Regions from separate parts of the Desulfitobacterium chlororespirans DSM 11544 genome, predicted to be linked through region 2. Evidence: predicted binding sites of a transcription regulator. Region 2 holds the regulator's gene; the other holds the start of a gene.

Region 1 (14,867 bases), on a different contig from region 2:
GGTTTGGGTGGTACAGCTTATCTGGGGTTTTGATCTCTGACCTTCATTCGGTCTCCTTGGGTACTATCGCTTTTTTGAGCAATATATTCAGAGAGGTTTTAGCCATAATATTTGCCCCTTTTTTAGCCAGGAGAGTGGGACCGTTGGCTCTTGTTGCTCCCAGTGGGGCAACAGCTATGGACTCCACTCTTCCTCTCTTGGTGGCGGTGGGACCGAAAGGTGTCAGTATAGTGGCTATAATAAGCGGTCTTTCTTTATCACTTTTAGTTCCTGTTTTGGTGCCTTTGGTTTTGGGCTAACCTTAATTAGCAAGCATAGTGAGCAGTTAAAGTATTTTTATCGAAGTTTGGAGAAGGAATATTTTAATCTTTGACGAATCCATTAGTAGGATTGACTGAATTTTCGCTAAAATGGAAGAGCTGCTTTTGTTTTAATAGGGGATATGAAGGAGGATGGAAAGGTGTCTGAGGAGAAGCGGTTATTGCGGGAACATGTACTGTCCCTGCGATCAGCGTTGACACCGGAAGAACGGGCTGCTAAAAGCCAAAGGATTCGGGCTATCGTGACTCAGACCCGTGAGTTTCAAGAAGCAGGTACGATCATGCTGTTTATGAATTTCCGTGATGAGGTAGAGACGACTGAGCTGGCCCAGAAGGTCCTGGACTTGGGGAAGCGGTTGGTATTGCCGCGATGTGCCCCTAAAGGGGTGCTTATACCGGCACTTATCGGAGATTTGGAAAAAGATATTGAGTCGGGAATGTGGGGGATCCGTGAGCCCAAAAAGCAGGAGCTCACTGAGGTTGATCCTTTGGAGATCGACGGTATCTTTGTTCCTGGGGCCGCCTTTGATGGGCAGGGAAATCGCCTTGGCTATGGCGGCGGATATTATGATCGATTTTTCGAAAGGGTGAGAGAAGGAACGCCTAAGATTGCTCTCGCTTTTCACTGCCAAATTGTAGACAGAATCCCCGTTGAAGTTTACGATAAGAAGGTAGATATGTTGATCACTGAACAGGGTGCCATGCGTTTCCAAGAAACGCTTTGAATTTAGTGCAAAAGGGAGGAGAACTATTTTGTGTGAGGAGTGTAAGGAGTTAGTTGATCCTAAAGAGGAGCAATTGGATCAGATATTAGCTCATTATAAGCGGGAGAAAGGGGCGCTTATTCCTGTTTTGCAGGAGGCGCAAGGACTTTATGGGTATTTGCCTGAACATGTGATAAAGCACATCAGCAGGGGACTGGGCATACCTTCGGCTAAGGTTTATGGAGTCGTTACATTTTATGCTCAATTCCGCCTTACCCCTATGGGGCGCAATGTGATTAGTGTCTGCTTAGGTACTGCCTGCCATGTTCGAGGAGGCGCTAAAGTTCTGGAAGCTATAGAGAAGGATACAAAGATTAAAGATGGGCAGACCACGGAAGACGGGCGCTTTACTTTAGAGATTGTCAACTGTATTGGGGCCTGTGGATTAGCTCCCGTTATGTCCATTAATGGGAATGTCCACGGAAGATTGAATGCAGATCAAATCCCAGGAATCCTGGCAGAGTATAAGTAGGGGGAATAGGGATGAACACAGAAGCTAAAAAACAGGTTTTTATCTGTGCAGGTACAGGCTGTATCTCTTCAGGAGCTAATACAATTATAGACTTAATGAACGTGGAGATAGAACGTCGAGGGTTAGCAAAAGATGTGGAGCTCATTGCCACGGGTTGCCGTGGTTTTTGTGAGCAAGGGCCGACTTTAGTTATTGAACCTGCGCAAAGATTCTACCGGAGAATTCAGCCGGAAGATATTCCGGAACTGGTAGAGAAGGAATTAGCTCAAGGGGAAAAAGTGGAGCGCCTGTTCTATGTGGATCCTCAGTCGGGGGAACCTGCTTTAAGTTATGAGGACATCAGCTTTTTTGCTAAGCAAACTCGTATTGCTCTTAAAAATTGTGGATTTATCGATCCCACCAAAATTGATGACTATCTGGCTCACAAAGGTTATGAAGGCTTAAAAAAAGCCCTTACTATGGACCCGGAGGCCATTGTCGAAGAGGTCAAGGAATCCGGCTTGCGTGGCCGGGGAGGGGCCGGTTTCTCAACTGGTCTGAAATGGAGCTTATGCAGGGCTACTCCATCGGACAAAAAATATGTGATTTGTAACGCTGACGAAGGGGATCCAGGTGCGTTTATGGATCGCGGCCTTCTTGAGGGAGATCCTCACGCGATCATTGAAGGTATGCTGATCGGTGCTTACGCCATTGGTGCTGACGAGGGCTATGTTTACTGCCGTGCAGAGTACCCTCTGGCGATCAAGAACCTGCAAATTGCCATCAAACAGGCTGAAGAAGCTGGATTCTTAGGAAAAGACATCTTGGGCTCCGGGTTTAACTTTCATTTGAAAATCAACGCCGGAGCCGGAGCCTTTGTCTGCGGTGAGGAAACCGCTTTGATGGCATCTATTGAGGGCAAACGCGGTATGCCTCGTGTGCGGCCTCCTTTCCCGGCCCAAAGCGGATTATGGGGTAAGCCCACCAACATCAATAATGTTGAGACTTGGTCCAATATTCCTCATATCTTGAGAAATGGAGCCCAATGGTATGCCCAGTACGGAACGGAAAAGAGCAAGGGTACCAAAATTTTTGCGCTAACAGGTAAGGTTAATAACACAGGATTGGTTGAAGTCCCCATGGGAATGCCCTTAAGGGATATTATCTTCGATATCGGCGGCGGCATTAAAGATGGTGGAAAGTTCAAGGCAGTCCAGATCGGCGGTCCCTCAGGGGGATGCCTGCCGGAAGATATGCTGGATCTCCCAGTGGATTATGACACCCTAACTAAAGCCGGTGCTATGGTTGGTTCCGGTGGTCTGGTTATTATGGACGAAACCACTTGTATGGTGGATATTGCCCGCTTTTTCCTGAACTTTTCCCAGAGTGAGTCCTGCGGAAAATGTACCCCCTGCCGTGAAGGGAATAAACGGATGTGGGAGATTCTCGATCGCATCACCCGTGGTGAAGGCCGGGAGGATGATATTGAAAAACTGGAAACATTGGCCTACACAGTTAAAGAAACGTCACTGTGCGGCTTAGGTCAGAATGCGCCCAACCCTATCCTGGCTACTTTAAAGTATTTCCGGGAAGAATTTGAAGAGCATATCCACGCCAAAAAATGCCGGGCCGGAGTCTGCAGCGAGCTTCTGACCTACTCGATCGATGCAGAAAAATGTAAAAAATGCGGACTATGTGCCAGAAATTGCCCGGCTAACTGTATCAGCGGCAATAAGAATACCCCCTATGTTATCGATGGGGAAAGATGTATCCGCTGCGGAAGTTGTATGGATTCCTGCAAGTTTGGCGCGGTTATCCGGGCCTAGAAGAAGGAGTTGATTGAGTGGAATGGCTCAACTTAACCATTGACGAAAAAGAAGTTGTCGTACCCAAAGGAAGCACGGTCTTGGAAGCATGCCGTATGCACGATATTCCGATTCCAACCCTTTGCCAGGATCCGGAACTCACCAATGCCGGGGCATGCCGCCTTTGTATTGTTGAGATCGCAGGAATGCGCAATCTGCCGCCTTCCTGCGTTACCCAGGTGACCCAGGGGATGGTTGTGAAGACTCAGACACCAAAGGTGCGCAAGTCCCGCAAGGTGATTCTGGAGCTCTTAGTGGCGAACCACCCTTTGGATTGCATGACCTGTCAGAAGATGGGAGATTGTGCGCTGGCTCAGTATGCCTATGAATATGGTGTGACTGGCGAAGATTACCGGGGAGAACGGCGTGAGCTGCCTCTTGATGACAGCAACCCCTTTATTCTCAGAGATCCGAATAAATGTATTCTCTGCGGCAAATGTGTGCGGGCCTGTGAAGAGATTCAGGGGCGAAGTGTGTTGGATTTCTTTAAGCGGGGGTTTGACTCCCAAGTGGGACCGGCCTTTGATGTTCCTTATAGTGAATCGGAATGCGTTTTCTGCGGTTCCTGTGTTTCGGTTTGCCCGGTGGGGGCCTTGGTGGAGAAAAAGATGGTCGGCCAGGCGCGGGCCTGGAATATTGAGAAAGTACAGACCACCTGCCCTTTCTGCGGCACAGGCTGTAATTTTGATTTAAATGTCAGCAATGGCAAAGTGATCGGGGTAACCTCCAATCCGGAGGCACCGGTGAATGGTAAAGCCCTTTGTGTCAAGGGCCGTTTTGGTATGGACTTGATCCACAGCCCCCAGCGTCTGACCACCCCTTTGATTAAAAAGGATGGGGAATTCGTCCCGGCAGGCTGGGATGAAGCCCTTGATTTAATAGCCGCAAAGTTCTCCCAGATCAAAGAGGACTATGGGCCAGATTCTTTTGCAGCACTGAGTTCGGCCCGCTGTACTAATGAAGAAAATTACCTGATGCAAAAATTTATGCGCGCAGTGATCGGAACCAATAATGTTGATCACTGCGCCCGTACCTGACACGCTCCCACTGTGGCAGGTCTTGCCACTTCATTTGGTTCAGGAGCGATGACTAATTCTATCAATGAAATCCCTAATGCTGAAGTCATGTTTGTGATTGGTTCCAATACGACAGAAGCCCATCCGATTATCGGCACCAAGATGAAGCAGGCTCTGGCTCGGGGCGCCAAGCTTATTGTTGCTGATCCACGGGAGATCGAGCTGGCCAGGGATGCTCATATCTGGATGAGATTGAAACCAGGTACGGATATTGCCCTGATCAACGGGATCATGAACATCATTGTTGAGAATGGCTGGGAGGATCGTGCTTTTATTGAGGAACGAACCGAAGGCTATCAAGAACTCCGGGAAAATCTCAAGAAATTCCCGCCGGAAGAAGTCAGCAAAATTACTGGAGTTCCCGTGGAGCTGATGGCAGAAGCTGCCCGTCTCTACACCAGTGTGGAGCGAGCTCAGATTTTCTACACTCTGGGAATCACGGAACATGTTTGTGGTACGGATAATGTTATGTCCCTGGCCAATCTGGCCATGCTGACCGGAAATATCGGCAAAGAAAGCTCCGGGGTCAACCCGCTGCGAGGGCAGAACAATGTACAGGGAGCCTGCGACATGGGAGCTCTGCCCAATGTTTACCCCGGCTATCAGAGTGTTACCAACTCAGAAGCGCGGGCTAAGTTTGAAGAGGCCTGGGGAGTTTCCCTTAATCCCAATCAGGGCTTCATGATTCCGGATATGTTTGATTCAGCGGTCAAGAAAGAATTGCGGGCCATGTATATCATGGGAGAAGATCCTGTGCTGACCGATGCCGACGCCAATCATGTGCGCAAAGGCCTGGGGGCTCTGGATTTCCTGGTTGTTCAGAACATCTTTATGTCTGAGACTGCCGAACTGGCCGATGTCATTTTGCCGGGGGCCAGCTTTGCGGAAAAGGACGGCACGTTCACGAATACCGAGCGCCGGGTGCAACGGGTTAATCGGGCGATTAAGCCGATCGCCAATACGAAGGCCGACTGGGAAATCATTTGCGAGCTTGCCAACCGGATGGGTTACCCGATGACTTACCCATCGCCCGCAGAGATTATGCTGGAAGTTGCCTCGCTGGCACCGCAGTTTGCCGGCATTACCTATGAGCGTCTGGGCAAAAAAGGTCTGCAATGGCCGGTTCCCCATGCCGAACATCTGGGCACAAAGTTCCTGCATGCAGGGAAATTTACCCGCGGTAAAGGCGTGTTCATGGTGATTGAGCATCAACTGCCGGATGAGCTGCCTGATGAAGAGTACCCATTCCTGCTGACCACGGGCCGCAAGCTGCAGCATTATAACATCTCCACCCGTTTTTCGGCGGCGCTGGATGAGCATGCCCCCGAAGAATTGGCTGAGCTTAATCCTAAGGACGCCCGGCGATTGGGGATTCAGGATGGAGAGAAAATCAAGGTAGTTTCCCGCCGCGGCGAAGTAGTAACCAAGGTTTGGGTAACCAAACGAGTTCCGCCGGGAGTGCTCTTTATGACCCTGCACTACAGGGAGTCACCGACCAATGTCTTAACCAACGGAGCGTATGATAAAGTAACCAAGACCTACGAATATAAGGTCTGTGGTGTGCGTGTGGAAGCTCTGAAGTAATTTAAGCAATAAAGAAAACTCGCTTCAGGTGGAGTTTCAACTCTATCTGAAGCGTAGTTGACTTATCCGCGGAGTGGATAAGAATAGGAGAGTGTCTGGCTATATCCAGTATATAGCGTGGGGCACTCTCGTTTTGTTACAAAAAAAGGCAGCAATGGCTAAAACCTTCTAAAGCTCTACCCTAGGCATGTTTTCTCTATCTATGTTACAATATAAGACAAAAGTTTAAACGTTGATAGAGACAAGGGAGATATATGATATGGGTGCTGATTATGGACAAACCCTTCTGCCGATGACCGGGATTATTCTGGCCGGTGGGAAAAGTTCCCGCATGGGTTGCAACAAGGCTTTTATTGAATGGGATGGGGCACCGCTCATCGAACACAGCTTAGCTGTCTTCAATGCGGTTTTTGCGGAAGTGATGATTAGCAGCAATCATCCGGAGCTTTACGCTAACTATGGAGTAAAGGTGATCAAGGATAACTATCCGGATCATGGGCCGTTAGGTGGATTGGAAGCATGCTTGCGAGAAGCCCGCTATGATTATGCCTTTTTTGCTGCTTGCGATATGCCTTTTTTGAATACAGAGGTGATTCGATTTATGGCTGGGGAAATTGAAGGAGAGGATATTTTAGTTCCCGAGATTGATGGTGGAGTTCACCCTCTGCATGCTTTTTACCACAAAAATTGCCTCCCTTTGCTTGCCGAGAGCTTAAAGGCAAAGCATCTTAAACTGACAAAGCTTGTTCAGCAATACAGCAGAGTGCGTTATATAAGGGAAAAGGATTTCCGAGATTTTCCCGCAATGCATCTTTTTTTAAGCAATATGAATACGCCTCAAGAGTGCCTGGAGCTGCGGCAACATAATAGTCAGAGTAATTAATGCTGTAAAAAGAACATTCTTTATTATTTTTAATGGAAAAAATGTTATTTATCTGGAATATATTAAGAAATATTAATAAGGATTAAGAAATATTATTCCTTTGAACCTCTTTTTGCAATCTCCAAAATGGTGTATACTACAAGTAGTACATTCTTCTATAATTTTTTTTAAATATGGTATGATGAGCAAATAGAATATGTTTATGTGCTCCGAAACTGGAAACCTAAAGTGAGCTATGGTTTGCCAGTCGTGCATTCTGCACCGGGTATTATTGGAAACAGTAATGCCTCCCATTTGGAAAGGAGTCTGTAGGGTATGCGGGAGCTCCGCGGTTTTACAGACCGTGGGGCTTATTTATTTTGTGGAATAATGAACGTGAAGGTGAGGGGAATCTATGCAAGATCAATATCGGCGCCAGATCGAATACCTGAGGATTTCCATTACAGATCGCTGCAATTTACGATGTAAATATTGCATGCCCGCTGAAGGAGTTCAATGGATTCCTCATGAGCGCATCTTAACCTATGAGGAAATACTGCGTGTCATGCGGATTAGCACTACCTTAGGCTTTAGACGGTTCCGCATCACCGGCGGGGAACCCTTAATTAGGTCCGGAGTCCTGGAATTTTTGCAGAATGCCTCGCAAATTCCAGGAGTGGAAGATTTGATGCTGACCACCAATGGGATACTTCTTGCGGACATGGCAGAAGATCTGAAAAAGGCGGGAGTTAATCGGGTCAATATAAGCCTGGATACGTTCAATGAAGATAGGTTCCGGGAACTTACCCGTGGTGGGGATATTAAGAAAGTCTTTCAGGGAATACACCGCTCTCTCGAAGTAGGGCTGCATCCGGTTAAGCTTAATGTGGTGGTTGTTCGTGATTTCAATAGCCATGAGCTGCCCCGTTTTATGGAATTAGCTCGTGACTATCCGCTTCATGTTCGCTTTATCGAATTGATGCCGATCGGAATCAGCTCGGATAAGCGCAGTGATTTTGTATCTATCGATGAGATGAAAGCAATACTGGGTTTAGAGGGCCTTAAAGCCACTCACGATATTCAAGGGGGAGGTCCTGCAGAATATATCACTTCAGAGGGCTTTAAGGGCAGTGTGGGCTTTATCAGCGCTATCAGCAAACATTTCTGCAGCACTTGCAATCGAATTCGCCTGACTCCCGACGGGAAGCTGCGCCTGTGCTTGCACAGTTCCAAAGAAGTGGATTTTCGTGAAGTGCTTCGCTCCAACAAGAGTGATAATGAAGTCAGGGATGTTTTTGCCCAAGCGATTTGGAATAAGCCGGCTGAACATCATATGAATGATCAGGCTTGGCAGGATCAACGGATTATGTCCCAGATTGGAGGATAATTATGGAACTGACACATTTTGATGAAGAAGGCCGGGCACGTATGGTGGATGTCTCAGATAAGGCGGAGACGACCCGAGTGGCTACTGCCCGGGGTAGAGTAGAAATGCAGGCGGAGACTTTGGAGAGGATTCGCTCAGGACAGATTGCCAAAGGGGATGTGTTGGCGGTGGCCCAGGTCGCGGGAATCATGGCAGCCAAACAAACTTCAAATCTGATTCCCATGTGTCACCCTCTGGCTATTACAGGGGCAAAGCTGAATTTCGAAATTGTTCCTCCCGGAACCATAGAAATCGAAGGAATTGTCAAAGTCACGGGTAAAACCGGGGTTGAGATGGAAGCTCTTACGGCTGTCAGTGTTGCTGCCTTAACTATTTACGATATGTGCAAGGCTATTGACAAGACCATGGTCATCGGCGATATCCGGCTTATGGAGAAAACCGGCGGCAAGAGCGGGCACTTTATTCGTGAAGACCACTTAAAGGGCATAATTTAAAGGGATAAATTCGAATTAATTTGAAGCGAATTAGGAGGAACGATAATGGCGAAGATTATCGCAGTCTGTACAAGTGAGAAAAAAGGGATGCGGAAAAAAAATGTAGGGGAGGGAGTGCTGAAGGTTAATTTTGGTATCGAAGGAGATGCTCATGGCGGGGATTGGCATCGTCAGGTAAGCTTGCTGGCGATGGAAAGCATCAAGAAGATGCAGGATATGGGGCTTGATGTGGGACCGGGAGATTTTGCCGAGAATTTAACCACCGAAGGAATCGATCTGGTTAGTCTGCCCTTGGGCACAAAATTAAAGATTGGTGAAACCGGCGTGGGCGAAGTGACACAGATCGGTAAAGAATGTCACACCCGATGTGCTATTTATTATCAAGCGGGAGACTGTGTTATGCCCAAGGAAGGGATCTTCATCCGTGTTCTGGACGGCGGCCCTATAAGTGTGGGAGATAGTGTTGAGGTGATGGAGTAATGTTGAGAGTTGGAGTTATAACCGCCAGTGATAAAGGATCTCAGGGGCAAAGAGAGGATCTTTCCGGTGCTGTTCTCAAGGAACTGGTGAAAGAGATTGACGGTGAGGTTGTTCTCTATACCATTCTTCCGGATGATCGGGAACTTTTGGCCCAAACGATGAAAAAGTGGGCTGATGAAGAGGGCTTAGACCTTATTCTGACCACAGGTGGCACAGGTTTCTCCCTGCGTGATGTCACCCCGGAGGCGACGATTGCTATTGCGGATCGTATGGTCCCTGGGATTGCTGAAGTGATGCGTTATGAAAGCTACAAAATTACTCCGAAGGCTATGTTGAGCCGGGCAGTAGCGGCCTTGCGCAAGCAGACTTTAATCATCAATATGCCGGGTTCGCCTAAGGCCTGTAAGGAGTGTTGGGCAGCTCTTGTCCCTGCTTTGCCCCATGGAATTCAGATCCTCAAAGGCGAGGCCAGCGAGTGTGCTGCGCCTGTTCATCAATAGGCATCTTCAGCGTATTTTTTAGGTTTTTTAGATTCAATTTAATATAAAATTTTTTTTGCTTGTCACTCCTGTCCTTTTCCTGCGTACTCTATAGTAAGGGAAAGTGGAAATGGGGTGACATTGTTTTGAAGGCGATTGCTTTTATTGATTATGAAAATATATGGACTGGACTCTTTGAACAAGGTTATGAATTAACTCCGGAAATCCTTATGGAATCCATTCAACTGTATGCTAAACAAAATGACTATGTTCTATCTGCTATTTATCTCTATGCTAATTTCGATCGGGAAGAATTCTGGCGTGCCCAGACTTCCTTTGAGAAGATTCATGTATATACACGCCATGTTTACGGAAAGAACAATTTTGCCAGTACAGGATTAAGGCGGAATGCGGCGGATGTGGAGCTCATATTGGAAGCGCAGGAGATCTTGCTGACCCGTACCGCAACCTTTGATGTGTTTCTTCTTCTAACTGGGGATGGAGATTTTTTGCCTTTAGTTCGCAAAGTAAGGGCCTGGGGAAAAGATGTTAAAGTCATTGGCGTGAAGGGAAGCATGCACCACGAACTTCAAGCCTTTAGTGATTCAGGAGACTTTTTCGGCGAGTTTCTCCCTCAGGAGCGACCGCAGGAATATGAGCCTGAAAAGGATCTCGAACAAGCAATCTCAATCTTAGCTCAGCTTCAGCTAAGCATGACGTATATTGCTTCCACCAAAGCGAGGCTCGCCCTGTCGGATCATCTGGGAGTTACTATATCCCAAGTGAAAGAGCTTATTCGCTACGCATTAAGAGAGGGGATTCTTCTTGAACAAGAATATGCCGATTCAAGTTTAAAGATCGGTAAAACAAAGGTCTATCTTTTGAATCTCGCTCATTCTATGGTTCAAGCCGTTCTGGGTTCGGCAATAGAGGAGATTCGCAAACGCTATGAAAAGTTAAGTGCTCATTGATGACTTTCTGTGTAAAAATTGAGCAGGCACGGAAAAGAATTAGAGGAAGGGATATTTGGCCAGGAGGGCTGGATATCCCTTCTTCTTAGATGTCGTGATGATTTTTTGCCCCAGGATGAATAAACCCCCCGGGGACTGGTCAATATATTGCTTAGTGAATGCAAGTCGAAGCGATGAGATTCTGTCAATTTAAGAGTGGTGCAATAAGGGGAAGATATAAGGAGAAAATAGAAGGTTTTCGCTTGTAAATCTCTTAAAAACGCAAATGACAGGATTTGATTTCTTCATCCACCTTGCATATTATTATAGTATGATGTTAGCACTCAATAGGAATGAGTGCTAACAATATCAAAATAATATTTAAGCTCTTAAGGAGGGACTTTCTTCAATGAACATTAAGCCTCTAGGTGATCGGGTAGTCATTAAAGCACTCCCCATGGAAGAAAAGACAAAAAGCGGAATCATTATGCCGGATACCGCTAAGGAAAAACCTCAAGAAGGTGAAGTCGTTGCAGTAGGACCTGGAAAAATGGAAAAGGGAGAGCGTATCGCCCTGGATGTTAAAGTGGGTGACCGCGTGATTTATTCCAAATATGCCGGTACTGAAGTAAAGTATGATGGTCAAGAGTATCTTATTCTTAAGGAAACTGACATTTTAGCGGTTATTGGCTAAAACACTATTCTTTGCTTTATTCACTTAATGAACTTGACGTTGCACAGTGTTTTTTACTTATTGACTCTTGAATTTTGGATTTTTAAGGAGGAACTTACAGGTGGCAAAACAAATCGTTTTCAATGAAGAAGCTCGCCGCGCCTTAGAGCGTGGTGTTAATGCCTTGGCTGAATCTGTCCGAGTAACGCTTGGACCTAAAGGCCGTAATGTGGTTTTGGACAAAAAATTTGGCGCTCCTTTGATTACCAATGATGGTGTGACTATCGCCCGGGAAATTGAGCTGGAAGATCCATTTGAAAATATGGGTGCTCAACTTGTCAAAGAGGTTGCAACCAAAACCAATGATGTAGCAGGGGATGGAACCACCACTGCAACTGTATTGGCCCAAGCGATTATCCGTGAAGGCTTAAAGAATGTAGCTGCCGGTGCTAATCCTATGGGTATCAAACGGGGTATTGAGAAGGCTGTTGAATCTGTTGTCGATGATATTAAAACCAATGCTAAGCCCATTGAAAGCAAGGAATCCATCGCTCAAGTAGCTTCTATCTCCGCCGGCGATGACAATATCGGTGTTCTGATTTCTGATGCTATGGAAAAGGTCGGCAAAGACGGCGTAATCACCGTAGAAGAAGCTAAAGGAATGACCACCGAGCTTAAAGTTGTCGAAGGTATGCAATTTGACCGGGGATATCTCTCTGCATATATGATCACCGATACCGATAAGATGGAAGCTATTTTAAATGATCCTTACATCTTAATTACCGATAAAAAGATTGGCGCTATCGCCGACATTCTCCCTGTTCTTGAGAAAGTCGTTCAAGCCGGCCGTCAACTTCTGATTATTGCCGAAGATATCGAAGGTGAAGCTTTGGCTACCCTCATTCTGAACAAACTTCGCGGAACCTTTACCTGCGTTGCCGTAAAAGCTCCTGGCTTCGGTGATCGCCGTAAGGCAATGCTGGAAGATATCGCAATCCTCACCGGTGGTACTGTCATTACCGAGGATCTTGGCTTAAAGCTGGAAAACACCACGATTGATATGCTGGGCCGTGCTCGTCAAATTCGCGTAACTAAAGAAGAAACCACCATTGTTGAAGGCTCCGGTTCTCAAGATGATATTAAGAGCCGTGTGGAAGCCATTAAAAAGCAAATCGACGAAACGACTTCCGATTTCGACCGGGAAAAACTTCAAGAGCGTTTGGCTAAATTAGCCGGCGGGGTTGCTGTGATTCAAGTAGGTGCTGCAACAGAAGTTGAAATGAAAGAAAAGAAACTCCGCATTGAAGATGCTTTAGCTGCAACCCGTGCAGCAGTTGAAGAAGGTATCGTAGCCGGTGGTGGCTGCGCGTTAGTGGATGCTGCTAAAGCGCTTGACAGCCTTAAGCTGACCGGAGACGAAAAGACCGGTGTAGCTATTGTATGCCGTGCTTTGGAGGAACCTCTCCGTCAAATTGCCAATAATGCAGGATTTGAAGGCTCCATCGTTGTGGAGAAGGTTCGCAATGGCGGTCGTGGGGTAGGATTCAACGCTCTGACCGAAGCATATGAAGATATGATTGCAGCCGGTATCGTTGACCCCGCTAAAGTGACACGTTCTGCCCTGCAGAATGCAGCTTCCATCGCTGCTATGCTCCTTACTACCGAGTGCTTAGTTTCCGATATCCCATCAAAGGATAATGGTGCGGCTGCTATGGCTGGTATGGGCGGCATGGGTGGAATGGGCGGCATGATGTAAAGCCTTAAACCACAAATAAATTCCTGAAATAAGTAAGACTCGTGTTGCGATGTGGCTATAGCCAACATTTTGCTAACACGAGTCTTAATTTTTTAGAGGTTTCTTATAAGTTCCCATCATGCATCTTCGGAAGCTTTTAATTCGATCATTCCAAAGATTTTCATTTTGTTATCATGAGACAGCTTGCGGAAATTTGAGACAAGAGCCAGTTCATCCTCCGTTAATTCAACGGGGGATATTTTTTTGTCACTTATTCCATAGATATCGTCCAGGTTAATCTCTAGGAAATTGCAAATGTTCAGAAGAGTAGAGATGTCGATAGAGTTGGTTCCTTTCTCCCATGATGAGATCGTATTATCTCTGACCCCTAGATGGTCGGCTAATTGTTTTTGGGTTATACCTTTTCTTTCGCGATATTTGCGTAGGTTTTCCGCCACCCTCAATTTAATTGCCTCCATTGATAACCACTCCCTTGTGTTGATTATATAGATAACTATGATCTTAATCAAGATGAATATTCATGAAATATGAATAAAAGATGTTGACACATCACAATTTGTGAAGTAAGGTGGTGTTGGGGGTTCATGAAATATGAAGTTGAGGTGAGAATGTGTTTGGTGAAAACCAAGCTTCAAGGATTGCAACTCTTTCCGTCGGTGTGAACGTCAACATCAAAGATACCCTTGCCAGTAGTTATTTTAGCAATTATCGATCGGAATGGGAGGTGAAGTGAATGAGCGGTTGCAGGCTGTATAGAATAAAACCTTTGCAGTGGCTTAAGGCAATCACGTCTTATCGTACTCGAAAGTTGGATAACCTTCCTAAAAGCAAGTGGGCTGAGATATTAGTCAGGGGAGGGACCATAAAGCTCTGACTATCCAAAGGGAAAAGGTGGAGGTGAACCACAATGCTTAAGAAAAAAGGCAAATGCAGAATTCATTTCTATTGAAGGGAAGTCAGGCTAATGAAAATGCCTGACAAAAAAGAAAATGCCCGCAAGTCCTGGCAGATCTAACGGGCGGAATAAAAATAATCTCTGACTTAGTATATCATGTTTCGCCAAGTCAGTACATCAGCTCATTAATAATCAAGTTGAAGTTGTCTGCTGTATGGATTACTTAAGTAGGATCAGTAGTGGTTCTCTAACATAAGCGGTTATACAAACTAGAAAACCACTACTGATCCTATAGTCAATGATGCAAATCTAAATGAATTGGCAGGGATGGGATAATGAATAGATTACCATGGATTGAACCTACAGGAAAAAACTCTTCCAGGCGGAGCGCGGAGAAGTTGGATATAAAGGTGGAGAGATAGTATGCGAATCGATATAAATGAGAAATACTGCATCACCTCTGATGAATACCAATATATTCTTAACACAAAATTCGTTAGTAACGGTAAAAAGACAAAGGGGCAGGAAGAATTGAAAGTAGTTGCTTATTGCTCAGATCTCAATCATTGTCTTAAGGAACTTGTGAAGCGTCAAATCAGGGAATCAGATTGCATTTCCCTCAGAGACGTTGTAAAGCGAATAGAAGAAATCAGAAGTGAAATAAATAGAACTATTAATTTTTAAGCGTTGTAAAGAGCACCTTCACTATGGGTCACGCGGGCACCACAGCAATACATGTTGGTGGATGTGCGATGTTCCAGTGAGCTGATAGAGTTGGTGTGAGCAGATAAAGGAGTGGAGCGGCGGTGGAAGAAAGAATTGAGAAGCATA
Region 2 (14,867 bases):
AACCCGCACGGGCTTAAAATAAGCTTTCCAAGAGGTGGCCCAGTCTTCTTCCTGCACAGTCAGGCCTTTCACTTGGAGAACCCACTCCGGAAAGCGCTGAAGCAATTCCTTCAGCCCTTCGTCAAGCTGACGGAGCTTGGGCTGGAGTTCGTGATCTTCACAGATATATCCTTTGACCACAGAAGTTCCGGTCAAGGCAATCTCCCCAAAATCATGGTAATCCCAATTCCCGGATTCCACATAACTTTGGAGAAGCTCCGGATCTTCCACACTCACCCCAGGGCAGCCCAGTTGATAAAAAAGATCGGCAACAGCTTCTTCTCCTGCCGATGAAACAGTTACCGCAATTTCACGCCAATTCATGCTTAGCTCCTTTTGAATCACTATAGATCGATAGCGTCCCGGATATTTTCTTTGACCTTCTCGAAGAAGGATTTTTTGCCCATCTGCTGCTGGTCGCTGGTGACTTCCCCGAACTCACGCAGCAACTCCTTTTGGCGATCGGTGAGTTTAGTCGGAGTAGCCACGACCACTCTCACATGCTGATCCCCTCTCCCGTTGCCACGGCGGTAAGGAATGCCATGACCCCTCAGCCGGAACACCGTAGCGGTCTGGGTGCCTTCGGGTATCTTCATTTTGACTTTGCCATCCAAGGTCGGAACATCGATCTCCGACCCAAGGGCGGCCTGTACAAAGGTTATGGGCATCTCGCAGTAGACGTCGTTCCCTTCTCTTTCAAAGAATTTATGGGGTTTCACATTGAGAACCACATAAAGGTCTCCTGATGGGCCTCCCCGCAACCCCGCCTCCCCATTGCCGCTGAAACGAAGGTTAAGACCATCCTCTGATCCTGGGGGGACAGTGACTTTAATGGTTTTGACTTTCCGGGTTGTTCCCTTGCCACTGCATTCCTTACACGGAGAAGATATAAATTGACCTGAGCCATTGCAGGCGGGGCAAGTTCTTGCTGTTTGAATCGCACCAAAGGGAGTCCGTTGGGTAGCTTTAATCTGCCCTGTTCCGTGACATTGTGAACAGGTGGTAGGATGAGTGCCGGGGGCTGAACCGGAGCCATGGCATTCCGTACAGGTCTCTTGACGTGGAACCTGAATCTCTTTCTCGGTACCAAAGGCAGCCTCTTCGAAAGTAATGGTTAAGTCATAGCGAAGGTCATTTCCCCGAGTGGGACCCTGCCGCCGCTGACCACCGCCACCGCCGCCGCCAAAAAACATATCGAAGATATCCCCAAAGCCGCCGAAATCTCCGCCAAAACCCTGTTGGTTGGGATCGAAGGCGGAATGGCCCATTTGATCGTAGCGGGCACGTTTTTCAGTATCGCTTAAAACATCATAGGCTTCAGTTGCCTCTTTGAATTTTTCTTCCGCTTCTTTATCTCCTGGGTTCACATCAGGATGATATTGGCGGGCCAGTTTTCGATAGGCCTTTTTGATTTCTTGTTCGTCTGAGCTTTTAGAGACACCGAGTACTTCATAATAATCCCGTTTCATGTTATTCCTCCATCACTCCTGATTCTCCCTCCTGAAGCCTTATCAGCCTTCAGCACATGATGATTGGGCACAGGGGAAAACCCCTGTACCCAATTCTTTCCTTCACTCCGATTATTTTTGATCCTTATCTACTTCAGTATATTCGGCATCCACCACATTGTCATCCGCTTGGGCGCTGCCTGCTCCGGGGTCTGCTCCCATGTCCGGTCCCGGTGCTGCTCCGCCGGTTTGCTGATACATCTTCTCGATGATGGGATAGAGGACCTTGGTTACCCCTTCGGTCTTTTCTTTGATCAGCTCGATATTTTCCCCAGCAGCTGCGGTCTTTAATTCTTCAAGGGCTTTCTTGATAGGCTCTGCTTCATTGTCGGGGATCTTGCCTTCAAAATCCTTCAGGGTCTTTTCAGTTTGGTAGACCATAGAGTCTGCCTGGTTCTTGGCGTCAATCAATTCTTTGCGCTTTTTATCTTCATCGGCATGAGCTTCAGCATCTTTTTTCATTTTCTCGATTTCTTCCTGGCTTAAGCCTGTGGAAGCGGTAATGGTAACCTTTTGTTCATTACCTGTCGCCATATCCTTAGCGGAAACATGGACGATACCATTGGCATCAATATCGAATTTAACTTCGATTTGAGGGATACCACGGGGAGCGGGGGGGATTCCGGAAAGTTGGAACCGGCCTAAGGTTTTGTTATAGGCTGCCATTTCACGCTCTCCTTGGAGGACGTGGATATCCACAGAAGTTTGGCTGTCTGCTGCAGTAGAGAAAACCTGACTCTTCGTGGTGGGAACGGTGGTATTGCGATCGATAATCCGGGTAAAGACACCACCCAGGGTTTCAATACCCAAGGACAGAGGAGTAACGTCCACAAGGATGATATCCTTCACTTCCCCAGCCAGAACTCCGCCTTGAATGGCAGCACCCAGGGCTACTACTTCATCCGGATTGACACCTTTATGGGGCTCCTTGCCGCTCAGCTTTTTGATAGCTTCCTGTACGGCAGGAATCCGGGTCGATCCACCTACAAGAATGACTTGATTCACTTCGTTCCAAGAGAGTTTAGCATCGGCTAAAGCCTGACGGGTAGGTCCAAGGGTAGCCTCAACCAAATCCGCAGTCAATTCCTCAAATTTAGCCCGTGTAATATTCATATCCAAGTGAGCCGGCCCTTCGCCAGTCATGGTGATAAAGGGCAGGTTCACATTGGTGGTGCTCACTCCGGAAAGCTCCACTTTGGCTTTCTCAGCTGCTTCTTTCAAGCGTTGGAGAGCAACACGGTCTTTAGCCAAATCCACACCTTGATCTTTTTTAAACTCAGCTACCATATAGTCAATCAGGCGTTGGTCAAAATCGTCCCCGCCCAGCTTATTGTTCCCGCTGGTGGCTTTAACCTCAACCATACCCTGGGAAAGCTCCAGGAGGGATACGTCGAAGGTTCCTCCGCCTAAGTCAAAGACCAGAACGGTTTGATCCTCTTGTTTGTCTAAACCATAGGCCAAAGCCGCCGCCGTAGGCTCATTGATAATCCGCTTAACTTCCAGACCAGCAATGGTTCCGGCATCTTTAGTTGCTTGCCGTTGGGCATCGGTGAAATAAGCCGGTACGGTAATGACGGCCTCAGTGACCGTCTGTCCCAGATAAGCTTCAGCGTCTGCTCTCAGTTTTTGCAGAATCATTGCCGAAATCTCCTGGGGAGAATAGCTTTTATCATCAATGTTCACTTTATAATCTGTTCCCATATGTCTCTTAATGGAGAGCACTGTTTTATCCGGATTAGAAACCGCCTGACGTTTAGCCACTTGACCGGCCAAGCGTTCACCGGTCTTGGAAAAACCAACCACAGAAGGAGTCGTCCGATTCCCTTCCGCATTGGTGATAACGACAGCCTCGCCGCCTTCCATAACTGCCACACAAGAGTTGGTGGTTCCTAAGTCAATGCCAATCACTTTACCCATGTTCACTATTTCCTCCTTATCGCACCTAGCGGGATACTTTGACCATGCTAGGACGTATTACTTTTTCTTTAAGATAATAACCTTTTTGAAGCTCCTCCACAACGGTGCTCTCCGGGTAGTCCTCTGAGTCCACTTGGAGGACGGCTTCATGTAGGTTGGGATCGAAGGGCTGCCCCACAGCCTCAATAGTGGCCAATCCTTCTTTGGCAAGAATACCTTGCATTTGTTTTAAAATCATCTCTACTCCTTGGGAAAAGGACTTCATATCTTGAGTGGTTTTGGAGGCTTCCACCGCCCGTTCAAAATTGTCCAATACAGGCAATAGCCCTTCTACAATACGTTCAGAGGCATATTTGGCGAAATCCTCTTTCTCCTTTTGGGTCCGTTTGCGATAGTTGTCAAACTCAGCCTGTAAGCGCTGGAGATGAGTATAGTACTCCTCTGCTTGGTTCTTGGTCTGGTCAAGTTCTGCCTGAAGGGTAAGCATTTTTTCTTCTAAAGAAATATCCTGCTCCGGAGAAGCTTCATTCCCCATTTCTTCCTCTTGGACAGCTTCGTCAAGAATCTCTTCCATCGTATCGTTTTCCCATTCGGTCTGACCCGATGGGGGGGTTTTCCCGCCCCAGTTCACCATTATTGAAACCACCTCTCCTAATTCCTTCGTCGCACAGTAAGAAGCTCAGTGAGCGTTCTTGTCATGTAATCCACCATGGACATAGCCTTCCCATAATCCATACGGGTAGGTCCAATCAAGCCGATCGTTCCCAAAGGTTCTCCATCAATCCAATAGGTCCCGGTAATAATACTGCAGTCCCGAAGTTCCTTCAGTTTATTTTCCCCACCGATGGTCACTGCCAAACCTTCTTTCTGAGAATGCAATACTTTGATGATCTGGGCTCCCTCTTCGAATATCTGGAAGAGGTTTCTGATCTTTTCCACATCCCGGAATTCAGGTTGGTTCAACATATTCAGGGTTCCACCCAGGTAGACTTTACTGGATTCTTCAGGGCTATTGCTCAGAACGGCGGAAAGAAGCTCTAGGGCATTGTCAATCAGGAAGCGTTGACGAGTCAGTTCGCTGTATATCTCATGAAGCATATCCCGTTTCACTTCTTCCATAGAATGCCCACGCATCTTATGGTTAAATACGTTGGCAATTCTCTGAAGCTCCTCGGCTGTTACATTTTCCCCAATCTCGACAATCTGATTCTCCACCACGCCATTTTCCTTGACGACCACCATGATGGCTTTGCCGGGTTCATACGGCAGAAAGTGCATCTGATTAAAGGCGCTCTTTCCCTTGTCCGGCCCGATGACGATACTGGTCAAATGGGTAAGTTCAGAAAGAAGCTTGCTGGAATGAGCAATGACTGTCTGAATCTCCGCAATTCTTTTCGTGGTCTCTTTTTCAATAACATCCTTGACGTCATCGGCAATACTGGATTTCTCCAGGAGACAGTCCACATAATACCGATAACCCGCATCCGAAGGAATGCGGCCTGCTGAAGTATGGGGCTGCTCAATGAGGCCCAACTCTTCCATATCGGACATTTCGTTACGAATGGTGGCCGGCGAGATGCCTAAATCAAATTTCCGGGCGATGGTCCGTGAACCGACAGGCTCAGCAGTACTGATATAATCCTGTACGATAGCCCGCAGGATCTTCTTTTTTCGCTCGTCCATCTGCATACACATAACCGCCTTTCCACCCTCGTTTTCCCCTTGTTAGCACTCGACCTTAATGAGTGCTAACGATTTATGATATAATAGTACCTCTCACTATTTATATTGTCAAGTATCAGACAAGGTAAAAAAATGGTTTGGAAGGATTATACAATGAGGCTTTGCTGAAATTTCAATGGCAAAACTTCGATAACCGAAGAAATTGAATTTGAATTCAATTTCTTCGGTTATCGAAACAAAAGACTGAGGGTTTCATGTGTATTTCCCGCATAGAGAAATTTACCCTGAGACTTACGCTCCCTGACGAAACAAGTTCAGCAAAAAACTATCTTCACTCGCTTAGTATTCCTTTAACGATCAGTCTGTGGGTTGGGTTGATCATGGGGTGGCAGGTAATGAGGGTTATTTCTCTGATATCCTTATTGCTGTTAAGCACGTGGATTTCCGTAGAGTCAACATATAATTTTTGGGTTACTTTGTAGGTATAGGTGTTCTTCTCATCGGTAACTTCCAACCGGTCCCCTACATTTATTTCATCTAACCTGTTGAATTGCCGGCCGTAGGTGTGGCTTCTATGGCCGGCTATGGCGTAGTTGCCCGGCTCACCCATTTTTCCGGTATTCTCCAGATGAGCTACCGATATATCCAGGTTCGCTTCGGTTACACCTTTGAGGATGGGTAACTCAAGGCTGATCTTCTCTGCCTTGAGCATTCCTTCCATCGTGTTTTGTATATAGCCTTGTCTGGATTTTTCTTCCAGAGCGACGTGCTCTTCCGGCAACTCTTCCGCCGGGCTGCTTTCTTCAGTATCCTGATCAGGAGCCGGGGAGAGCGAGAGAATCTCTTCCTCAGGGTCAGCGGATCGTTCTCCTTGATCCACAGCGGCAAGGGCTGCCTGCCATTCGCTGACCAGCTTTTTCTGCAAATAGGTGCTGCGCATTTCCGTCGCCTTGGGATAGGCCAGCAGGGCGATACCGACTACTATGAAAATGATGGAGATAATTTTCTTCGACATTTTTCTACCTACCTAAAATTTTGTGAAAAGAGGCAGAGTATCTGCTCCGCCTCTTAACCATCTATATCGTTCTTCTTCTCCCTAAATAAAGCCCCAGGGCAATGAACAGCATTCCCAGCATGTAATATCCTGAATTGCCGTTTTCACCGGTCTTCGGCAAGGTCCCTTTGCCGTCCACCGGGGTTTCGTCTGTACCTTGATTACCCCCTGCTGCCGGTGTCCCTGCCTCCTGTCTGTCTGACGGGTCGGTGGATGTTTGCAGATTTGCAGGATGCTGTGTTTCTACCGGTTTTTGGGTATCTATCGGCTTTTCAGAAATTTCCGGTGTGCCGGTTCCCGGGGTAGTTGGTGTTGGCCCGGGCACTGCCGGTTTTGTGTTTTCACCAGGGTCGGTCGGTGTTGGCGTAATATCTCCGCCGCCACTGCCACTGTCACTGTCGTCACTGCTGTCACTGTCGCCATCGCCACCGGAATCAAGGGGCTTCATGGCGAAATCATACTTGACTACATCAAAGTCAACCGAAATCGTGGGGCTGGTATACGTGTTATAACCGGTCTTGGTGCCTTTGATATAATAATCTGTTTCGGGGAAGACCATCCAGGCGTAGTTGCCATGGTCTTTGACACTTGGGTGATCATTAAATACGGTTGTAGAGGTACTCAGCTGGGGATTTTCATTCTCGTTGGGCGCAAAGCCCGGCAGTATGGGCAGAATTACCTTGGTATGAGGTGTTCTCCCCTTAGCCTTGTTTCGGGGAGTATCTGCGTAAAATAATTCTACGTCCACATCTTTCAAGATCTTACCGGTCTCACTGTCAGTAATTGTACCGTAGGGGTCGATCAGCTCTTCGTGAATGCTGATCTGCCCGTCAGTATTAAGCTGAACGACGATTTTACCCATGATCAGCTCTTGGCCCTCTACTTCCATGGTCATCACAAATTCATAAGTTTGACCTTTGGCCAATTCCTCGATGGTAAAAACACCAGTTTTCGGATCTACCTCAGCTTCTTTGCCGCCAGTGCCTTCTGCGGTTACTTGCCTGAGCACGATTTTTTCATCGGTGCCCCGGCCGGCGATCCGCTCCCTGCCGTCCTTATCCCTGGTGATAATGACCCCTGTAAAGGTTTCCTGGGCCGGGAATTCTTCGTCACCCTGAGCGGCGTTCACTTCGCCGGCTTCCGCTTTTTGCTTAAAGCTGACATCGACCGGTTCACCGTTGATGAGGATGAGTTTGGTGATTTCGACGTCGTATACCGTATCCCCTTTCGGAATAGGGATTTTGTATTTGCCGTCAGGGCCGGTGATGCACTCCCCTCTGAAGTCTATGATGCCGTCACCGTCGAAGTCCTTCGTGACCACAATTTTGGCTCCCGGGATAGTCTGGCCCGTTAGATTGTCTGTGACGACCCCGGTAATGGCTGACGGTTCAAAGGTGATCTTGATGGTATCTGTGGCGTAAATTCCTTTTTCCGGATCGGTCACGGTGGCCAGCACCGGAATCACCTGGGACTCGATGCCCTCGATTTTCTCGGAGCTGTAGAGGAGCCGGACTTCCCCATTCTCATCGGTCACTCCGGTCCGCTGGCCTTCCTGAGGGTTCTGGGGGTCGCCCAGGAAGGTGCCCACAGGTGCTTCAAACACGATTTCCACGCCGGCCACGGGATCACCCTTTTCATCGGTAATCCGAGCGGTCAGAACGGTCTCGGATTTGCCGTCACCGACGATGATGGGGGGATTGGCATTAAGGTCGATGGCATATTCCTTGACTACACTGTAGGTGTTGGTGATAGTGAGTCCATCCGGGGCAATGGTCTTGGTGTAGCCGACGGGGACTTTTACTTCATCTACTGTATAAATATAGCCGGTTGCCAAGCCGTTCCAGATGTGGCTGAGCTTACTGTCCGCCAGCTCCACCGGTTCGCCAAAGGCCGCACCGTTACGGTACAGCTGAAGCTGAATGGCCGGCCGGATACTCGGCCCTCCCTCCCAGATTTTGCTGCCGGTAATGGCTGTCTGAGGGGAGTGATAGGTGTTGGTAATAGTGAGTCCGTCTAGGGAGATGGATTTGCCGTAGTTGGGCGGGGTCTTCACTTCGTCGATGCGATATTGGTAATCGACCTTGTAGGGATCCGTTTTGTCTAAGTCCTTCCAAGTATAGGTCGTTGTTCCATTCGTCAAGGTCACAGGCTCGTCTAAAGGTTGGTTATTTTGATAAAGCTGCAATTGGATGTCCGGTTTGACTTCCGGCCCACCCTGCCAGACTTTGGTTCCTGTGATCTCGGTCTTGGCGGATACATAAATGTAGGTGTTGGTAACTGTTAGACCTGTCTCTTGTTTGTTATAGTCGCCTGGGTCGCCCGGTTTATAGTCATTTCCGTCGGCATCTACTTCTTGGACTAAATAGGTATAGTCTTTACCCTCAATATTTGTTTTGTCCATACCGCTCCAGACAGCTGTTGTCGTGCCGTTTGCCAGTTTTTTTATTTCCGCCCCCGGAGCTTCTGTTGCCCCATCCGCACCTATTTGGCGATATAATTTAAGCCAGATCGTGGGTTTTTTATCTGGAGCGTTTTCCCAGACCTTGGTTGCGGTAACGTCAATCTTTAGTTTTGTGTTAAGGACTTCTTCGGTTATAATATTGGCTTCATTGCTATTGTATTTCTTGTCAACCAGTATTTTCAGTGGCTCTGGCAATCCTTGATATCCTATGGGAGGTGTTGCTTCTCGAAGCTCATATTCCCTTAAGGGTAACCCACCTATGGTCAGCACGCCCTTATCCGTGGTGAATTCTTGATTATCGCCACCAAATTGCTGCCATAGCTCGTTGAGTTTATACCATAAGGTGAACTTAGCTTCATTGTTGGTGATAACCTTATTTTCTTCGACATCCTTTTTGGTGATCCTGATCGCACCTTTTTTCGGATCCAGCTGGCCACCGACATAGGAGAACTGCTTAGCGGTCAATTTTTGCGTTTCTAAGGGGGTTACGCTTATTTCGGTGCCTGTAAAGGTTACCTTATTGTTTAAATTATTAGCGTTTGTTGCTGTGACTACTGTTTTGTATTTGACAACGAAAGTAGCATCTACATCTTTTGTATACTTGATGGTCAGGACCGCTGGGCCGTCTGGTAATGTCGGCGGCTCAAGGGTATAGCCTGTAGTTTGTAGTTCTTCCTGGGTGCCTACCAGCTTATAGACTTTGAGGCTGCCATTTACATATGCCAGGCCTGCACTTATGGTATCGACAATCTTGGCCTCTTTGATTACTGATAAGCTTTCATTGATTTTTACTTCCCAGTCCAATTCATCCCCGGTATAAACATTGGTAACGGTCGGATCATTTTTCTCTTTTTTCAGGAATTTATTATAGTTGTTATAGCCAATAGTGGCAGTATAAGAAGATTCCTTCCCGCCAACATTAACTGTTGCCTTGTTTTTGTAGTTCACAGCTGATATATCCGGGACCGAAGTTAGGAATTGTATAACGTATCTTTCGTTTACCTCAAAGCCCTCTGCAAATTTTAGAGTGAATTCTTTGTCTTCATTAGGGGTTACCGTATACTTCTCACTCTCAAGTTCTGAGTCGTTCTTAATCGTGGTATTGCCATCGGATTTAACGTCATAGACTGAGATCTTGATGCTGCCTTGGTCAATAACTCCCTCATAATCTAAGGTGTCGGTTACTGAAATACCAGTTCCTAGCTTCTGCTTTTGATAGTTGATATACACCTGCCAGGCTATCGCACGCTTAGCACCGCTGACCCATTCGCCTTTCTTCATAATAGTGCCGTCTGAGTTAAGAGATACCAACTGCCCTTCTTTTTTACCGGTATTCCATGAGTCCGTGCGAACGGTAATTTCCGCGTTTTTTTCAACATTTATTCCTATGTTGCTTTTTGTTGTACCGGTAAATTGGGCTTTGTTTATATACTTTTCGTTCTCTCCTGTATGAGCTTCAATCCCTGCTTCGGGATCATAGGAAGTTTTATACTTAATGGTTATAACTTGATTTAAGGCCTTGTCATCATCTTTATACTTCTCAGCAAATTTGAGGATGAAGCCCTGGTTGTATCCACCGCCATTTGCCGCAAGAGTGTAATCTCCTTCCTCACCTGCAACTAGTGTTAAGCCGCCTAGTTCTACTGTAAATTTATCATTCGGCAATAGGATCAGCCCTTTATCAGGGAAGGTATCGGTGATTGTAAGCTCTTTTATCGGCTCTCTTTGGGGATCGACCACGAGCTTCCAAGAGATGGTCTTAGCATTATAATCTATTCCGTCAAAGGCCTTTGTATATGAGGTAGAAGGTACAACTATGGTTACTGGATTTAATATCCACTTCCCTCCTTCAATACCGGTGCCTGTCATTTTAGCCTGATTTGGAAAGTTGGGTTTACCAAGGTCCGTTACCGTTGTGGTGTATTGTATCCGGTAATGCTCGGTATTGATGTTGCCTAGCTTCATGGTAACTATTGTGGTGCCTTCATCGCTATCGCTTATGTCTATCTTGTCTTCACTTAATATGTTACTTACCGTGGCTGTGCCATCTGTTACCTGATAGGCTTTAATATTCTCCTTTGCAATGCTCAGGCCTGCCGGTAAAGTATCTACTATTTCGACATTGCTAAGCTGATGTTTGGCTTCATTGATCTCCAATTGCCAGGTAAGTTCTTTCTTTGTATAAGTTATATTGCCTATTTGCGTTTTTTCGATAATTGGCTTCCTGTCAATGCTTACCTCTTTCGTAGCAGTGCCAAATACTATCGTACCCGCAGTTCCACCCTTCAGCTCCGCTGTATTGGTAAATTTATTGTTCTCTTGGTAATTACCATCATTTATCTTCGTGTAGTCGATATCCGTTGAGAACTCAATCCTGTAGACATCGCCCGGCCCTATGCTGTCCAGCTCAATTGGAAATGTAGCAGAGCTTTTACCCGACTCTCCCTCAATCCAATTATCGCCGCTTTTAGTCAGCTTTTTTATCTTTATAGAGTCTTTCGTTAGAGTTAAGCCGTCAGGTAGTGCCTCAGCAACTTCAGCATTTTCTATCGTGCTGCCTGATTTATTGACATCGATTGTCCAATCTATTTTGCCTGTACCCTTATTGTAGCTGCCTCCCTTTTCTATAGGGTTGCTTCTTGTGAAGGTTACTGTCACACTTGCCGGTGAGTTTTTCTCATCATAGGCCAGAGAAGCTTCATTTTTGAACGACAGTTTCTTGTAATCTTCGATTGTGGTGGTATATTCAACTCTATAACCTTTGTAAGGAACTATCTCTGCAAAGGCTATTTTCAGCCCACTCGTTGTATCCTGTGTTGCCGAAACTACACCACCTTTATACAACCCGCCATCTTGGCCGACGGTTAAGGCATGCACCGTGACGCTATCTGCTTTCAATATCAAGCCTTCAGGTATCTCGTCCGTAAGTGCAGCATTACTTATTGCGCTACCACCCGAATTAGCCAGATCGATGGTCCAGGTGATACTCTTGGGATCTGTTGTGCTGTCGGGAGCGCCTCTTTTACTTATGTCACTTGCCGTTTTGGCCGGCTGGGCAATTATGGTAAGCGTCTTCTCTTCTAAACCGCTAAACTTAATCTCTTGCACCACATCTGTGCGAAATTTCTCCAGATTAAATTTCAAACCAAAGCCTACAGTACCGTTTATTACCTCACCCGACTCAATCTTTTCATTGAAGACAAATTTCAACTCACCGCCACTGGCGCTGTATTGACCAACTACAATTTTGCCGTCGCTTCCATCAGATACTTCAATATCCTTATTGTCCCATGTGGTGTGCGCAAAAATATCAGGCAATGAGGTTGTTGCCCAATCACCCTTTTTAGGCTCCTCACATTTGCTTGTGTCCCAGGTAAAGTTTATTCCTACCTCTGTGCCAGCATTGATCTCAATAACCTGGTTCTCCGCTATCTCTTTCCCATCTAGTGTAAGAGACTTAAACGTAAAAATATTCTTCAAATCCTTACCGGTGCTCGCCACTCTCAGCAGCCCCATGATCTTACCGACCAGGCCGGGGGTCTCCACCGCTCCGGGAAGGACGATGGTGCCGGTGAAAGTTTGGACCGCATATTCACCGAGGGCTTGAGGCTCCTCGGGTGCCGCAGGGGCTTGAGGTGCCGCGGGTTCCATCGTTTCAGGTTCAGCAGGTACTGCCGCTGGTTCTCCCGGTTCTGTCTCTTCCGCCGGTGCTGCAGGTTCAGTTGGTGTTGCCGGCGCCCCGGTGGCTTCTCCCTCTGGGGATTCTGCCGGGGCTTCAGGATTCGGGGCACTCTCCGGAACGGCACCTTCCTCCGCCGTCTCCGGCCCAGATTCCTCCGCCGTTACCGGCCCCTCCGGTTCTGCCGGCTTCTCCGGCTCTATGGACTCCTCCGGCTCTGCCGGGGCCGGGTCCACTTTCCCCTGCTCGTCGGCCGGACCAGCGTAAAGCTCCTGGTCGATGGTGACGGTCAATGCTCCTGCTGTGGTGACATGATAGCTGCCCAGCACTGTGCCGTCCGCCGCCCTGAGTTCAGCGCCTGCTGCTTCGTTCAGAGTAAATCCTCCCGCATAGGAATACACTGTTACCGGATCGTCCGGATCAATGGTAAATTCCCAGTCCAGATAGGCTGTGCCCTCAGCAATATTTTTGTCCACTATGCGAAAACTTTCCCCTCCGGTTGCGGCGAAGACCGGTGCTATCGGTCCTACTGCCTGCATAAGCATGGCCAGGATAACAAGAACAGCTATCCTAGCTTTACTTTTGCTTTTGCGAAAAAACACATATAGTTCCTCCTTTCAAATTTTTAGCTGCTTTTACTAAAACATTTCCTTAGCTATCTCACTCTCCTTCTTATTGAAGCTTCTTGAATTAGACAGTCATTATTAAATTATATAAAATCTTTCCTTACAAAAAACTTACTTGATAGATACAACAAAACCGTGTTAATGCTTTTGTTAATTCAGCATGAACACGGTTCTTCAATAATAATTACCAATTTAAATTTACTAAATGTTTAAGCAATCAAGCCAAATGACTTTTATCATTTCCATTTAACCTTCTTCAGCTAGAGTCTTATCAAGAAGCTTATCAATACGCCTCTTAAGACGTTGATCCAGCTTCATTTTCTGCAAACCCTCCAGTTTTTCCACAAACTCTTCGTCAAGGGACGCATACTGTAAGACCTTTTCCGCCACCTCGATCCCTTCCCGGTAGCGCTCTTGGGAAAAATAGCTCTGAGCAAGGTATAAGGCAATTTTCTGATAGCAATTGTATATCTCCTGCCTCTTTTGATAGCACCAGAAATAATCTTTTCCTGCCAGCAAATCCCCTTTATAGAGCTTCATAACTTCTTGCAACGAGTCTTCATTATCAAGGGATGGGGGATTAAGCAGTGCCTTAACATCCCAATACCATTCCATGGGCGTGATAAGCCGGTAGGTCTTTTTGATGGCCTGAATCGTGAAGCCTAAGTTATTTTCTTTAAACGCTTGTTTTAAGCGGAAGATGGTAGTGTATAGACTTTGCTCAGCTTTATAAGTTTCGGTATTTGGCCATAAACTATCCATCAACACCCATTTGGACACGGAACAGTTATGAAGCAATAAATAAGCAAGCAGCTCTTCAGCCTTCGCAGTCAGCCAGCGTATCGGCATTTGATTCCCGCTCTTAACTTCAAAACCGCCCAGCATCCTTATCGCGATTGAATGACCTGCAGTTTCAGGTTTGCCTTTTCCCGGCCCCTTCAGTTTGTAAACTCTGCCCAGGGAACGCTCCAGCTTTTCCTCAACAATGGGTTTCAGTATGTAATCCAAGGCATGGACATTAAAGGCATCCAAAGCAAAGCGCTCATGGGCAGTAACAAAGACAAACGCTACCTGATCGCTTTGCTCAGCAATTTGCATTGCCAGTTCCACGCCGTTCATGTCGGGCATATCAATATCCAAATACACCACATCAGGCTTCAATGTCTCAATATTCAGCAATACTTCAGCAGATTTCAGAAACATCCCGACGACTTCTACATCCGTCCTCTTGCTGAGCATATGCTCCATGAGATCAAGGGCCGGTTTCTCATCATCCACCAAGATCACTCTCAGCATCAAATCTCCCCTTAACACTGATATCCATGCCATATCTACCGACTCATCCTAATCAAGCCTTACTGCTTTTCTCCTCTGAACAAGCTATCGTTTTACACGAATTCCTGCAGCACCCCATTGGCGACAAACCAATACTCCGGTTGCAAGAGAAGGGAGCCCTCTTCGATCTTTAAGACGCCGGCCTTAAGATAACGCTCCAAAACAGCGGGATAAAGCTCAAAAAGCTCCGCGCCGACCTCTTTTTGGAACTGGGACAAATTCACCCCATCTTTAAGACGCAGACCCAGTATTAAAAGTTCTGCTATTTGCTCATGTTTGGAAAGAAATTCATTCTTTTGACTATCCACCGGAAGTTCTCCTTGAGACAGCATTTTTGCATAGAGAAGAATGTCTTCAACATTTTGATAACGGCGGTTATTCAGGCAAGATACAGCACTTGGCCCTATCCCTAAATAGTCCTTCCTGTGCCAGTAGCCAAGATTATGCTGACATTCATAACCCGGGAGGGCGTAATTAGAGACTTCATAATGCCGGTATCCCGCCTTGCCCAGTATCTCCCGGGCCAAGTGGTACATCTCGGCCTGGCTGTCATCATCAGGCAAAT

What was found. Region 2 encodes HrcA, which represses chaperone genes, less so after heat shock. Its sites were predicted from a motif close to TGTTAGCACTCNNNNNNNNNGAGTGCTAACA; they were not measured.
Region 1: a site for HrcA is predicted at 11,048-11,078, ahead of groES (co-chaperone GroES). Genes of this name have one in related genera too.

The regions. Positions count from the first base shown of each region.
Region 1 covers NZ_FRDN01000005.1:408,494-423,360, forward strand. The annotation lists gene BUA14_RS07800 (LysO family transporter) at 1-299, shown strand, start outside; gene BUA14_RS07805 (5-formyltetrahydrofolate cyclo-ligase) at 443-1,045, shown strand; gene nuoE (NADH-quinone oxidoreductase subunit NuoE) at 1,074-1,556, shown strand; gene nuoF (NADH-quinone oxidoreductase subunit NuoF) at 1,568-3,361, shown strand; gene fdhF (formate dehydrogenase subunit alpha) at 3,379-6,060, shown strand; gene mobA (molybdenum cofactor guanylyltransferase) at 6,320-6,943, shown strand; molybdenum cofactor riboswitch at 7,139-7,265, shown strand; gene moaA (GTP 3',8-cyclase MoaA) at 7,338-8,309, shown strand; gene moaC (cyclic pyranopterin monophosphate synthase MoaC) at 8,312-8,803, shown strand; gene BUA14_RS07845 (MOSC domain-containing protein) at 8,849-9,283, shown strand; gene BUA14_RS07850 (MogA/MoaB family molybdenum cofactor biosynthesis protein) at 9,283-9,783, shown strand; gene BUA14_RS07855 (NYN domain-containing protein) at 9,909-10,733, shown strand; gene groES (co-chaperone GroES) at 11,122-11,406, shown strand; gene groL (chaperonin GroEL) at 11,507-13,141, shown strand; gene BUA14_RS07870 (helix-turn-helix domain-containing protein) at 13,258-13,599, opposite strand; gene BUA14_RS07875 (DUF5405 family protein) at 14,460-14,720, shown strand; gene BUA14_RS07880 (transcriptional regulator) at 14,843-14,867, shown strand, end outside.
Region 2 covers NZ_FRDN01000016.1:99,530-114,396, reverse strand. The annotation lists gene prmA (50S ribosomal protein L11 methyltransferase) at 1-363, opposite strand, end outside; gene dnaJ (molecular chaperone DnaJ) at 384-1,508, opposite strand; gene dnaK (molecular chaperone DnaK) at 1,620-3,464, opposite strand; gene grpE (nucleotide exchange factor GrpE) at 3,490-4,098, opposite strand; gene hrcA (heat-inducible transcriptional repressor HrcA) at 4,116-5,153, opposite strand; gene BUA14_RS22720 (class D sortase) at 5,479-6,162, opposite strand; gene BUA14_RS22715 (collagen binding domain-containing protein) at 6,224-12,943, opposite strand; gene BUA14_RS22710 (response regulator) at 13,214-14,263, opposite strand; gene hemW (radical SAM family heme chaperone HemW) at 14,356-14,867, opposite strand, start outside.